3 regions of the Priestia sp. 53B2 genome follow, and region 2 is predicted to be linked to each of the others. Evidence: riboswitches for the same ligand, from Rfam matches in the RefSeq annotation. Region 2 holds a riboswitch; each other region holds the start of a gene.

Region 1 (4,275 bases), on a different contig from region 2:
TGCCTTCCATTCATCCGAAAAGAAAAACTCTTCATAGAGGTTAATCTTCGCTTGCATTTTCTGCTCAGTATACTGATTGCGTTGTATTTCAATCCAAAAAGGAGACCCTTTAAAAATACAAAACAGATCCGGTTCAATCCCTCCTTTTCGTCCGGTGGGCTTATCTTCGACAATGACCTGTTTAGGTGTGCTATACGTACACATTTGTTTATAGACATCCAAGATAGAAAGGAAATGTAATATTTTTTGAGAGTTCTTTTTAATTTTGGCATCTACAGGTAAGTAGACCGTAGGAGAATACTGCTGGGTGCGTTCAATGAGTCCTAACCGATATAAACGTACCATCACACTATTACACGCATTTACGGGCGATTTAAGCTGTTTAAAGAACAGGTCAACTAATGAGTCTCGATCCACGGCTCTAAATTGATTGATAAACGCTATGATGTCTTTATCACGTTGAGATAAATGGAAACTCATCGCTGCTCCTCCTTCTCTAATAAACCAAAGATGGATTGTGATGTAACTTCGAGTTCTGGTTCGGGATCTTTCACAAGCGTTTTATAAGAAGAGAGTATTTCCTTACAAGCACCTTCATCTAAGAAAAAGGCTTGAAACTCTTTGACCTCATCAATCTTAATTTTCATGCGCCCCCTGGCTGCAGCATCGATTTCTTCGGCACCGATGACTCCGGCAACTTTCGCATTTATCGCATCGGCCTGTCTTCCAGAGATCCGAACCCGTAAGTTTGCTTTGAGTGCTGAATTCAATAAATCAGCATCAGGACGCTGCATGGCAATAATCGTATGAACACCTAGAGCACGGCCTTGGCTGGCAAACTGTTGAATCATCTCCACAAGATCCGTCTCTCTCTTCACTATGGACATTTCATCAATTACCACAACGATACGAGGCAGCTTAAATGGAAGCCTGCTTATATGTGTTACGCCATGCTCTAACAATAAATCGCCTCTTCTGTACATTTCAGCTCGTAATAAGGCAAAAGGTTTTCTCATGTCCTTTGCCTCAAAACAAAGCGCATCCACATGTTCAATGCCATGAAAAAGCCCTAAATCAGCTCGTTTCAAATCTACTAACACCAAACGCAAGTCTTCAGGAGAGGCATATTTCACCCATGTTGTGAGGATGACCCGCATCAGACTGCTTTTTCCAGCTCCAATTTCGCCAGAAATCAGTAAGGTTTCCAAATCCGCAAAATCCCATGAAACGGGGTTTCCATAAATATCTTGACCAATGCATACAGGAAGCTCCATTTTCTCAATATGAGGATGAACGACTTCATACCTATAATTGAGCATCTTAGGTAAGTTTTTGTGATGAACGGTAATGCTAAAATTCTTTAAGCTGCCATTTATCTCAATGTTGCTGCCTAATACTTGTCGTAAGGCCCATTTTTTTTTGTGTAAAAGCTCAGGATCAATGCCATTCAATAAAGAAAAAGCGTACCGAGTGTACGTATGATGGTGATCAATCTGATGAATTTTAGGAAAGAGATAAGAGGTTCGGTCTCCATGTTTCACCACGCGATAAATCTCTGCCGTACGAAACGCTTTAATCAATTGACCACGCAATTTTAGTTTCTCAAACATACACATTCCTCCTTAGAATATAAAAGTCGCAAAAAAGTAAATTAAGGCGCTATAGAAGGTGACAGGCAGGATAAATCGCATGATTTTTCCAAACTGATCCACAAGATCAATAACACCCCATCTCTCTAATATTCGTTCGATGATGGCAATTCCTAAGATAATACCTCCTATGGTTAGAATAGTGGGGTCAAGCATGGCGAGTGGACTAAAAGGAACAAAGGAATAAGCCCTGAAAGGACGAGGTCTCGTAAGAGATGATTTGAGGATTAAAGGAAAGATCTTTCGAAAAGAAAACCTTTGTGTTTTTCTCATGTTGGTACCTTCTTTCATTCTTTTTAATTTTTTGCCTTTCAGGTATGAATTGTTTCGGCTCAACACATCCGGTCGCCCCCTTCGCCTCTTCGGCTCAGCTCCCTTACAGATTCCACGAAGGGCTTCACTAGGCGTATACAGCTTGTATTAACGCAGTAACGTTACTGAACTAGATACTGATTAAGTAGTGGAGTCGTAATTCTTTAGATACTATGTAACTACTGCAGTAAGCTTGCCTGTCCAAACAAAAAATAAAGAAGAACCCTTACTGCATTAGGTAATGAGTAAGTAATGGAATAAGAGGTGTGTTGTTTCTGATTTTTCAAAATTTTGTTGACAAGCTAAGAAAACAGGTGTAACCTTTTTTCTAGTTAATTAAATTTTAATTAAATTGAATATTCTTATCTCGAGAGGTGGAGGGACTGGCCCTTGGAAGCCTCGGCAACAGACTGTTAAAGTACTGTGCCAATTCCAGTAGCAATTTGCTTGAAGATAAGAAGAGCGCTCATAACGATTATTAACCTCTTCTTATTTGTAAGAAGAGGTTTTTTATTTTGAAAAGAAAGAAGGAAACAAAACCATGACAAAGACATTAGTGAAAGCTCCATTTAAAGCTGATCACGTAGGCAGCTTTTTAAGAACAGCTCCCCTTAAAGAAGCAAGAGAAGCGTATGCGAATGCAAGAATCAATAAGGCCGATTTAAAATCTATAGAGGACAAAGAAATTGAAAAACTTGTCCAGAAACAAATTGAGGTGGGGCTTAAATCCATCACTGATGGTGAATTTAGACGCTCATGGTGGCATTTGGACTTCTTATCAGGATTAGAAGGCGTAGAGGAGTTTGAGACAGAATATATTAGCCAATTCAAAGGCGCAAAAACAAAAAATAAAGCGATTAAGGTAGTAGGTAAAGTAGACTTCAATCAACATTATATGCTGGAACACTTCACGTTCTTAAAAAAAGCTGTCGAACAGTATGGTGATGGAAGCCAAGTTGCTAAATTCTCTATCCCAAGTCCAAATATGTTATTTACTCGAGTTCAAGAAGATACATATTACAAGGGGAACAGAGATCAATTTTATCATGATACTGTAGCTGCTTATCAAAAAGCCATTCAAGCTTTTTATGATGCAGGCTGCCGTTACCTACAATTAGATGATACTTCCTGGATTGATTTTGTCTCTGAAGAACGTATCAATGCGGTTGTTGAGAAGCTTGGTATGAACGTAAAGGACATTATTGATACGCGAGTAAGTTGCTTAAATGATGCTATTTCTAAAAAGCCTGAAGATATGCTCATTACTATGCATATTTGTCGCGGAAATTTTAGATCTACGTATATCACAAGTGGTGGATACGATACTATATCCGATGCAATCTTTGCTAACTTACATGTAGATGGGCTTTTCCTTGAATATGATGATAACCGTTCAGGAGATTTTGAACCATTAAAAAGCTTTACACGTAATAATCAAAGCGTTGTATTAGGATTAGTAACATCTAAGTTTCCTACATTAGAAGATGCTGAGATTATTAAGCGAAGAATTAAAGAAGCAAGCGAATATATTCCTCTAGAAAACTTGTCGCTGAGTCCTCAATGTGGCTTTGCAAGTACAGAAGAAGGAAATGTGTTAACAGAAGAGGAACAATGGAATAAAATTAGTCACATAATTAAAATTGCTCAAGATGTCTGGGGAGTTAACTAAAAAGGGAGATTTGTTTCTTAATTTTATATAAGCAGCATTCTAGATGTGTTGAAATACGATAAACAGGCGAATCTTATAAACGGAAAAAGGAAGAATGGATATCCATTCTTCCTATATCACACGTTCTAATTCGATACGCTCACATTGAAAAACTTGTTCCTCTATTAGGTACAAGATCTTCTTAATAACCCATTACTGAATATAATTAGATAAATAATAAGAGAGTTTTCTTCTGGTTTAAGTGCTGCAAGACACTAATAAGGTGATTCACGTCATCTTGAGAAATGGGTAAAAGTTGTACTAGAGTATTTTTAATATCTGTTAATATACATAAGTCATGTAATTCATGATCAGTGAAGATAGTTTGAAGGGGGTTCAATCTGAATAGTAATGGGAGATTGTCATATAGGTCAGTTCCACACTTAACAAAAAAAAGTTGTCGCCATAATGGTCCATATTGTGTAATCATCTCGTGTTCGATGATACTTACTATTGTTATTTCAATTTCAAATAGCAACATATAAGGCTTAAATATGAGCTCTTTTTCCATGTGCATTCCTCCTTTTATAGGACTTCTAAAATAAGTTAAATTATAGTTGTCCTGCGGTTCACTGTGCCTGCCTAGGTATACATCAAATGCATAAA
Region 2 (4,275 bases):
TTCGTGATAATTGCCTTCTTCATCCGGAAGTCCAGCGTTTGGATAACAGCTAACTGCTGAAGTGGCTAGGTCTGAAAGAGAGCGAATATGATCCGTCATAAATTCAGGGCCTGTCGCGCAGTTAAGTCCGACTGAAAGAGGCTTCATGTGTTCCAGTGATAAGTAAAAAGATTCGATATCTTGACCAGCGAGAGTTGTTCCCATAGGCTCAATTGTTCCTGAAATCATAATAGGAACTTCGGTTTTTAGTTTTTCAAACGCCGCTGTAATGCCTAGAAACGCGGCTTTTACGTTCAGCATGTCTTGACAGGTTTCGACTAAAAGCAAGTCAACGCCGCCGTCTAACAAACCCCGAGCTTGCTCTTCGTACGATTCTACTAACTCAGGGAATGTAATGCCTCCGGTAACAGAGAGAGTTTTAGTGGTAGGACCGATAGCTCCAGCTACGAACCTAGGCCATTCGGGAGTTGAATATTTATCGCGGGCTGCACAAGCAAGCTTCACAGCTTCGATATTCAATTCATACGCCAAGTGACCTAAATCGTATTCATCAAGTACGGTAGATGTTGAGCCAAACGTATTGGTTTCAATGATGTCAGCACCTGCTGCAAAGTACTCTTCATGAATGCGCTGAATCACATGAGGCGCTGTTCGAGTCAAATATTCGTTACAGCCTTCATATTCTTCGCCGCCAAAATCTTCAGCGGTTAAATCAGCATCTTGAATCATCGTTCCCATTGCTCCATCGATGACGAGTATTCGCTTCTTTAGTTGTTGTTCGATAAGTGAGCTCATTTATATCTTCCTTTCTGATGTAACAAGTTGCTTGTCGTGAATATAGCGTGTTAGAATTTCGGTCATTTCATAGCGCATAAACGGCGTAATTAAGTAAATACCGTCAAATAACTCATATGCTGTATCAATTAAGTTTTTTGCAATCGCAAGACCTTCGACTTCACCGCGAATTCGGTCATTTCCCGTGGCATCCATGCGTTCTAGAATATCTTCTGATAATTTAATTCCAGGTACTTCATGGTGAATAAATCGAGCATTTCTTGCGCTTGTTAACGGCATGATACCGATGTATACCGGTGTTGTTAAATGTTTGGTTGCTTCATATACCTCTTCAATTTGCTTAGTTGAATAGAGAGGCTGAGTAATGAAATAGTGAGCCCCGCAGTCGATTTTCTTTTCCAAACGCTGAACGGCTCGGTCTAAGTGACGCACGTTTGGGTTAAAGGCAGCTGCGATGGAAAAATTGGTTTTTTGACCAAGCGGTTTGCCGGAATAAGATAGTCCTTCATTAAACTGAGCGATTAAACTAATCAAGTCAAATGAAGATAAATCGTAGACCGAAGTGGCGCCAGGGAAATCGCCAACTTTTGAAGGATCACCGGTAATCGCAAGCACTTGATTCATTCCTAACGTATGAAGTCCCATTAAATGAGATTGAAGTCCAATTAAATTTCGGTCGCGACAGGTAATATGAATAAGCGGTCGTGCTTTTGTTTCTTGCTGCATCAGTGTTGCCATTGCCAAGTTGCTGATGCGAGGTGAGGCAAGAGAATTATCAGCTAATGTAATAGCATCTACGCCGACTTTATCAAGTGCTTTTGCGCCTTCTAAAAATTTCGTCGGACCAAGCTGTTTAGGCGGATCTAGCTCGACGATAACCGAACGGCGCTTCTTCACAATCTCATGCATATGAGGTTTATCCTGCTGCTCACGCTCTTGAACCGTAACGGCTGGTCTCATTTTAACGACTTTGCTTGTAATCGGAGGCAAGTCTTTTAAGGCAGATGACATTGCGCGTACGTGAGCTGGTGTTGTACCGCAGCATCCTCCAATTAAGCGAACCCCTTGTTCGCGGAATAAACGCGCGCTTTCTACAAAGTAGTCTTCATTCGTTTCATATTCCAACTTTCCTTCCACATACGCCGGAAGGCTGGCATTAGGGTAAGCAGATAAGAAAGCACGATCAGGAAGAGGTACTTCTTCAAGAGACTGAATCATATGATAAGGACCTAAACGGCAGTTTAGCCCGACAACATCTGCTCCCAAGTCTTCTAATTCTTTTAATGCATCTGCTAAAGGGCGGCCATCTTGCAGTACGCCAATATCATGCAGGGAAACATGGGTAATAATAGGCTTATCCGTTTCTTTTCTTGCCAGTGTAAGAACGGTCTTTAATTCTTCGAAATCATAGTATGTTTCAAATAAAAGGCCATCCACGCCTTCATTTAAAAGCCAAAACATTTGTTCACGAATGCTTCGCTTAACCTCTTCTAAACTAATAGCGTTTTTTTGGAAAGAACGAATACCGCCGAGTGTACCAACCACGTAAGCCTGATCTTTTGCAGCTTGTTTCGCTAATTTTACACCAGCAATATTGATGTCTTTGACTGAATCTTCTAATCCATAACGGGCAAGTTTTTGATAATTAGCAGCGTACGTATTTGTTTGAATAACGTTTGCACCAGCTTCTACATAGGCTCTGTGAATACGAGAAACCTCTTCTGGTTTGGTGATGTTTAGTTCTTCAAAACAGCTGTCAATACCGTGTGAGTAAAGGAGGGTACCAGTGGCACCATCCCCAATTAAAATTTTAGACTTTAAATCTTCAAGTAACCCCATGTCAAAACCTCCTTAAATTGTTCCGCTTCTATTTCACGAGTGATTCGTTTTATGCAATATGCCGATAAAATAGAAAAAGTCTTCTTAAGAAGAAGACTTTTTTCGCCTTCTTATCTTCCAAGCAATAAATTGCTTGCTGGATTTAGCACCATGTCTCTAACGACTGGTTGCTGAGGTTTCAAAGGGCCAGTCCCTCCACCTCTCATGATAAGAATCAATTGTATATAATTGAAACATATTTTTTTAAATAGAAAGAATACTTATTTAATAATTTATCTGATTTTTAGAAATTATACAACAGTAAATTGTGAATTTCCAGCAAATATTGAGGAAAATTTAAAAGCTAAAGGGAAAATATCCGTATATTTTGTTTGAAAATGACTGTTATGTTAGGGTTAAGGAGTTTTTTGTGAGAAATGCAAAAAGAAAATGAAAAATAAAAAATAAACGAAAAGGCACAAACGCTGGGATATGCGTAGATTTACACGTAAAAAGGCTCGTCTTTTTTTAATCGTTTCTACATATAGTGAACTATGAAGGGTAGAAGGGTGATGGGCATGAAAAGGTGGAAACTCACGCTGCAGGTTGCTGCTACGTATGTAGGCACCGTTGTAGGAGCCGGTTTTGCAACAGGCAAGGAAATCGTTCAATTTTTTACACAGTACGGGGAACTTGGAATGGTTGGAATTTTGGTCAGCGGCTTGTTTTTTATTTGGCTAGGTTCGAAAATGATGCTGCTTTCGCACGCAATTGGGGCTTCTTCTTATCAGCAGCTTAATACATATTTATTTGGTGATGTGCTTGGAAAAGCGGTAAACGGTGTAATGATTGTCATTTTATTTGGAGTAACTTCAGTCATGCTAGCGAGTACGGGGGCAATAGGAAAAGAACAGTTCGGGCTGTGGCCTCCTGTTGGGATGATTTTTACAATTGTTTTAACTTATATATTTATCGCAAAAGGAATTAACGGTATTTTAATGGTTAATTCTCTTGTTGTGCCGATGATGCTTTCATTTGCTTTTATCATCTTTGTGCCAAATATCAGCTATTTCTCACTGATTCAAACGAAGCCGGATTTAACGCTCGTCACACAGTGGAAGTGGGCGGTTAGTCCCTTTTTATATATTTCCCTAAATCTAGCTTTGGCGCAGGCCGTTTTGGTTCCATTAGGAAGCTCGGTGAAAGATAGGAGCGTGATTAAAAAAGGGGCCGTAATAGGAGGATGTGTACTTACGTTTATGCTTGTTTCTACTCATCTTGCCCTTTCCAATTTGCCTTATTCATTTCAACTTGATATTCCGATGAGTGCCGTTGTTAAAAATATCTCAGCGTGGGTGAATGTTTTATTTACGGTAGTTGTGTTAGGCGAGATTTTTACTACATTGATTGGAAATGTATTTGGAATCGCTAAGCAGCTTCAGTCATTTCTTCCCCTGAATGACAAACAAGCTTTTGCGTTTATTATCTTGGCTTGCTTTATTATTGGGCAATTCGGATATGCCCAGCTTCTTGAGTTTTTGTATCCGATATTTGGCTATATTGGACTAGCTTTTGTATGGATGCTATGTATTAAAAAAGAAAAAATAAGCTAAAAGCTGGATTTTAAAGAATAGATGTGAAGAAACGAAGTTAAATGATGTG
Region 3 (4,275 bases), on a different contig from region 2:
TGAACCATAGCTCGAGTGTAACTTAACTTCATTCGTTCGCCCACCCCGTATTCACCGCCGGTCCATCCAGTATTTACAAGGTAGACATTTACATTATGTTCATCAATTTTCTTTCCTAGCATTTCTGCATAAGTTGTTGGAGCAAGAGGTAAGAAAGGCTCACCAAAGCATGTAGAGAAAGTAGCCTGTGGCGATGTTACGCCGCGCTCTGTTCCAGCTAACTTACTAGTGTATCCGCTCAGAAAATGGTACATCGCTTGTTCTTTTGTAAGCTTGCTGATTGGAGGCAAGACGCCGAAGGCATCAGCAGTTAAAAAGACAATAGCTGTAGGATGCCCAGCAACGCTTGGCAATACCGTATTATCAATAGAGTCAATTGAATAAGCGGCACGAGTATTCTCTGTTAAACTATTATCATTGTAATCTGCTACTTTCGTATTTTGATTTAACACTACATTTTCCAGTACGGCGCCGAAGCGAATTGCATTGAAAATTTGCGGTTCTTTTTCTTCGGAAAGCTGAATGCACTTCGCGTAGCATCCTCCTTCAATATTAAATACACCAGAGCTTGACCAACCGTGCTCGTCATCTCCGATTAAACGACGGTTTGCATCAGCAGAAAGCGTTGTTTTACCCGTTCCAGATAAACCAAAGAATAATGCAACGTCACCTTCTTCTCCTACGTTAGCAGAACAGTGCATGGATAGAATATTGTTTTGAGGAAGCAAGAAGTTCATCACTGAGAAAATAGATTTTTTCATTTCACCAGCGTATTCAGTTCCTCCAATTAGCACGATGCGTCGCTCTAACGAAAGAATAATGAAGGTTTCAGAATTCGTCCCGTCTGTTTCAGGATCAGCTTTGAACGTTGGAGCTGCTACAATTGTAAACGGCTTCACATCATCATTTGTTTTTTGTTCGGCTGAAGGGCGAATGAATAACTGCTGAGCGAATAGGTTGTGCCATGCAAATTCATTAACTACTTGAATTGGTAACTGATACTTTTTATCAGCTCCAGCATATCCATTAAAAACAAAAAGTTCATCCTGCTTCTTTAAGTGGGTTAAGACTTTTTTGTATAGCGCATCGAATCGCTGAGCAGAAATTGGCTGATTGACAGGTCCCCATTCAACCGTTTTTGAAGACACAGCATCGCTTACAATAAATTTATCTAAAGGAGAGCGACCTGTATATTTTCCGGTTTCGACTGACACAGCACCTGTAGAAGTCAGCGTTCCTTCGCGTCGAGCTAGAATTTTTTCAACAAGTTGTGGAACAGATAATTGGTGTTTTGTTGTTTTTAATTGAAGCAAACCATTTAATTCGATAGACATATCAACAGTACTCATGTGCACTACCTTCCTTTTTTAGCTATTATTTATTCATTAATGTTTGAAATTTATAATTAGTATAACACATTTATTTAATTATTCTATACTATTTAACTAAAAATGTTTGTGTATTATAAAAAAATGTACGTTATACCTATTTTAGACACATGTATATGTGCTAGGAGCGAAAAAAGTGAAGCTGTTTTAAGTGAAAGCCTCATTTTGATCTGTCTTATTAACTAAACTTAGTGATGATTCTTAATAAGATGTACTATTTCGGAATTTGAGTATGTTACATTAAAACAGATTCAAACATAAAGAGATGATTTCCATTTGAATGTTGTTGACAGTGAAGCGCTTTTTCATGTATTATATGTCCTTGAACGGATACTCTCTTATCCCGAGCTGGTGGAGGGACAGGCCCTATGAAACCCAGCAACCATCGTCATTTTTTTGTGTAGACGATAAGGTGCTAACCTGATGCAAGGGCACAACCTTGATCGATAAGAGTGAAAGGCTTATGTAGAATTTGATACCTTTCCTCGATACAAGGAAAGGTTTTTTATATTTTTTAACGTGTAATGAAAATAAGGGAATGAGTACCGTATCACAATGTATCGTATTTATAAGGAGGAAAACTGATGTCAACACAACGTCGTCTGTTCACGTCAGAATCTGTTACAGAGGGACATCCCGATAAAATTTGTGACCAAATTTCTGACTCAATTCTTGATGCTATCCTAGCAAAGGATCCAAATGCTCGTGTTGCTTGTGAAACAAGCGTAACAACTGGTTTAGTTTTAGTAAGTGGTGAAATTACAACTTCTACTTACGTGGATATTCCTAAAACAGTTCGTGAAACAATTAAAGGAATTGGCTATACTCGTGCAAAATACGGATTTGATGCTGAAACTTGTGCAGTATTAACATCTATCGACGAGCAGTCAGCTGATATCGCTGCTGGTGTAGACCAAGCGTTAGAAGCACGTGAAGGTCAAATGTCAGATGAAGAAATCGAAGCAATCGGAGCTGGAGACCAAGGGTTAATGTTTGGTTATGCATGTAACGAAACAAAAGAATTAATGCCTCTTCCAATTTCATTAGCTCATAAACTTGCTCGCCGTCTAACAGAAGTACGTAAAGAAGAAATTCTTCCTTACCTTCGCCCGGATGGTAAAACACAAGTAACGGTTGAATATGATGAAAACAACAAACCTGTTCGCATCGATACAATTGTTATTTCAACTCAGCATCATCCAGAAGTAACGTTAGAGCAAATTCAACGTAACTTAAAAGAATATGTTATTAATCCAGTTGTTCCAAACGAGTTAATTGATGAAAATACAAAGTATTTCATTAACCCAACAGGACGTTTCGTAATCGGCGGTCCTCAAGGAGATGCTGGTTTAACTGGTCGTAAAATTATCGTTGATACTTACGGCGGATATGCTCGTCACGGCGGCGGTGCATTCTCTGGTAAGGACGCAACAAAAGTAGACCGTTCAGCAGCTTATGCAGCTCGTTATGTTGCGAAAAATATTGTAGCAGCTGATCTTGCTGATAAATGTGAAGTACAACTAGCATATGCAATTGGTGTTGCACAACCAGTATCTATTTCAATTGATACATTCGGTACAGGAAAAGTTTCTGAAGAAGTACTAGTAGACGTAGTACGCAAAAACTTTGACCTACGTCCAGCAGGCATCATTAAAATGCTTGATTTACGTCGCCCAATTTATAAGCAAACAGCAGCTTACGGCCACTTTGGTCGTACGGATGTGGAGCTTCCTTGGGAGTTCACAGACAAAGCGGAAGTATTAAAAACTCAAGCTTTAGCTAAATAATAAAAAAATCTCCGTGAAAACGGAGATTTTTTTTATGCCCATTGAATACCTTCAGCAGATTTTTCTACGACACCTTCATATTCTGAAAGCAAATGCTGAAAAATGGCGTCCCATGATTGAGTAAGAGCATAGTGTCTCGCTGCATGGCCAAAGTGAAGCCGCTGGTGCAAATCATCGAGTAAACCTGTAATAGCCGAACTGAATTCTTCTAAGGAGTGAGGTTTGCAAAGGTAGCCGTTTCGCCCGTGCTGAACCATCTGTTTAACTCCTCCTGCATTTGCTGCCACTACAGGAGTTCCAGAAGCAAGAGACTCCAGTACAACATTTCCGAAGGTTTCTGTTTCTGAAGGAAAAACAAACAAATCAGATGATGAATAGATATGAGCAAGTTGCTTACCTTCAAGGAAGCCTGTAAATGTCATATGCTCAGATGCTTGCTGCTGCATTTGTTCTTTTAAAGGGCCGTCTCCCACAATAACCCAGTGAATTTGATGGCGGATATGATCCGGTAGAGATCGTGCGATTTTTATTAAAAAATCAGCGTTCTTTTCTTTAGCTAATCTTCCTACATACGTTAAAATGTAGGGCTTTTTAATATTATATTTAATACGAATATCAAAGCGGTCATAGTGGGGATGAAATAATTTATGATTTACTCCTCGCGACCAAATAGATACGTTGTGAAACCCTTGTTCTTCTAGCTGCTGTTTGGTCACTTCAGAGGGAGCGAATATTTTTTGTACAGGTTTATAAAACCATTTCATATATTTTTGCAGTGGTACACGCATTTTTTCAAGTTCATAGTGAGATAAATAATCATCAAAATTGGTATGATAAGAGCCGACAAGAGGAACACCTAATCTTTTCCCGTAATAGGAGCCGCAAAGCCCCATTGTAAAAGGAGTGGCCAAATGAATAATAGAAGGATTGAATTCCTGCAGCTGCTTTTTAATTTTTAGAACGTTTGGCAATGAAAAGCGGCTGTTTGGATAAAGGAAAAACGGCATGCTGGGCGAACGGTGAACATACGTTGAAAATGACTGATCATGAGCAAATTCAGGAGCAAATACCTGGATGGGAATTTGCTTTGATTTGACATA

Evidence for each region. A riboswitch is a leader RNA that binds a small molecule or an ion and turns the genes downstream of it on or off. The one in region 2 is predicted to bind S-adenosylmethionine.
Region 1: another riboswitch for S-adenosylmethionine. It lies ahead of ACN6NE_RS29795 (5-methyltetrahydropteroyltriglutamate--homocysteine S-methyltransferase); the one in region 2 lies ahead of ACN6NE_RS17425 (bifunctional homocysteine S-methyltransferase/methylenetetrahydrofolate reductase).
Region 3: another riboswitch for S-adenosylmethionine. It lies ahead of metK (methionine adenosyltransferase); the one in region 2 lies ahead of ACN6NE_RS17425 (bifunctional homocysteine S-methyltransferase/methylenetetrahydrofolate reductase).

What each region holds. Positions count from the first base shown of each region.
Region 1 is NZ_JBLZXA010000038.1:139,386-143,660, reverse strand. It holds gene ACN6NE_RS29810 (hypothetical protein) at 1-480, opposite strand, end outside; gene ACN6NE_RS29805 (FtsK/SpoIIIE domain-containing protein) at 477-1,610, opposite strand; gene ACN6NE_RS29800 (hypothetical protein) at 1,623-1,988, opposite strand; SAM riboswitch class I at 2,321-2,421, shown strand; gene ACN6NE_RS29795 (5-methyltetrahydropteroyltriglutamate--homocysteine S-methyltransferase) at 2,503-3,630, shown strand; gene ACN6NE_RS29790 (hypothetical protein) at 3,836-4,180, opposite strand.
Region 2 is NZ_JBLZXA010000020.1:647,931-652,205, forward strand. It holds gene metH (methionine synthase) at 1-795, opposite strand, end outside; gene ACN6NE_RS17425 (bifunctional homocysteine S-methyltransferase/methylenetetrahydrofolate reductase) at 796-2,634, opposite strand; SAM riboswitch class I at 2,742-2,848, opposite strand; gene ACN6NE_RS17430 (YkvI family membrane protein) at 3,192-4,226, shown strand.
Region 3 is NZ_JBLZXA010000008.1:1,078,384-1,082,658, reverse strand. It holds gene pckA (phosphoenolpyruvate carboxykinase (ATP)) at 1-1,349, opposite strand, end outside; SAM riboswitch class I at 1,724-1,841, shown strand; gene metK (methionine adenosyltransferase) at 1,973-3,175, shown strand; gene ACN6NE_RS08895 (glycosyltransferase family 4 protein) at 3,208-4,275, opposite strand, start outside.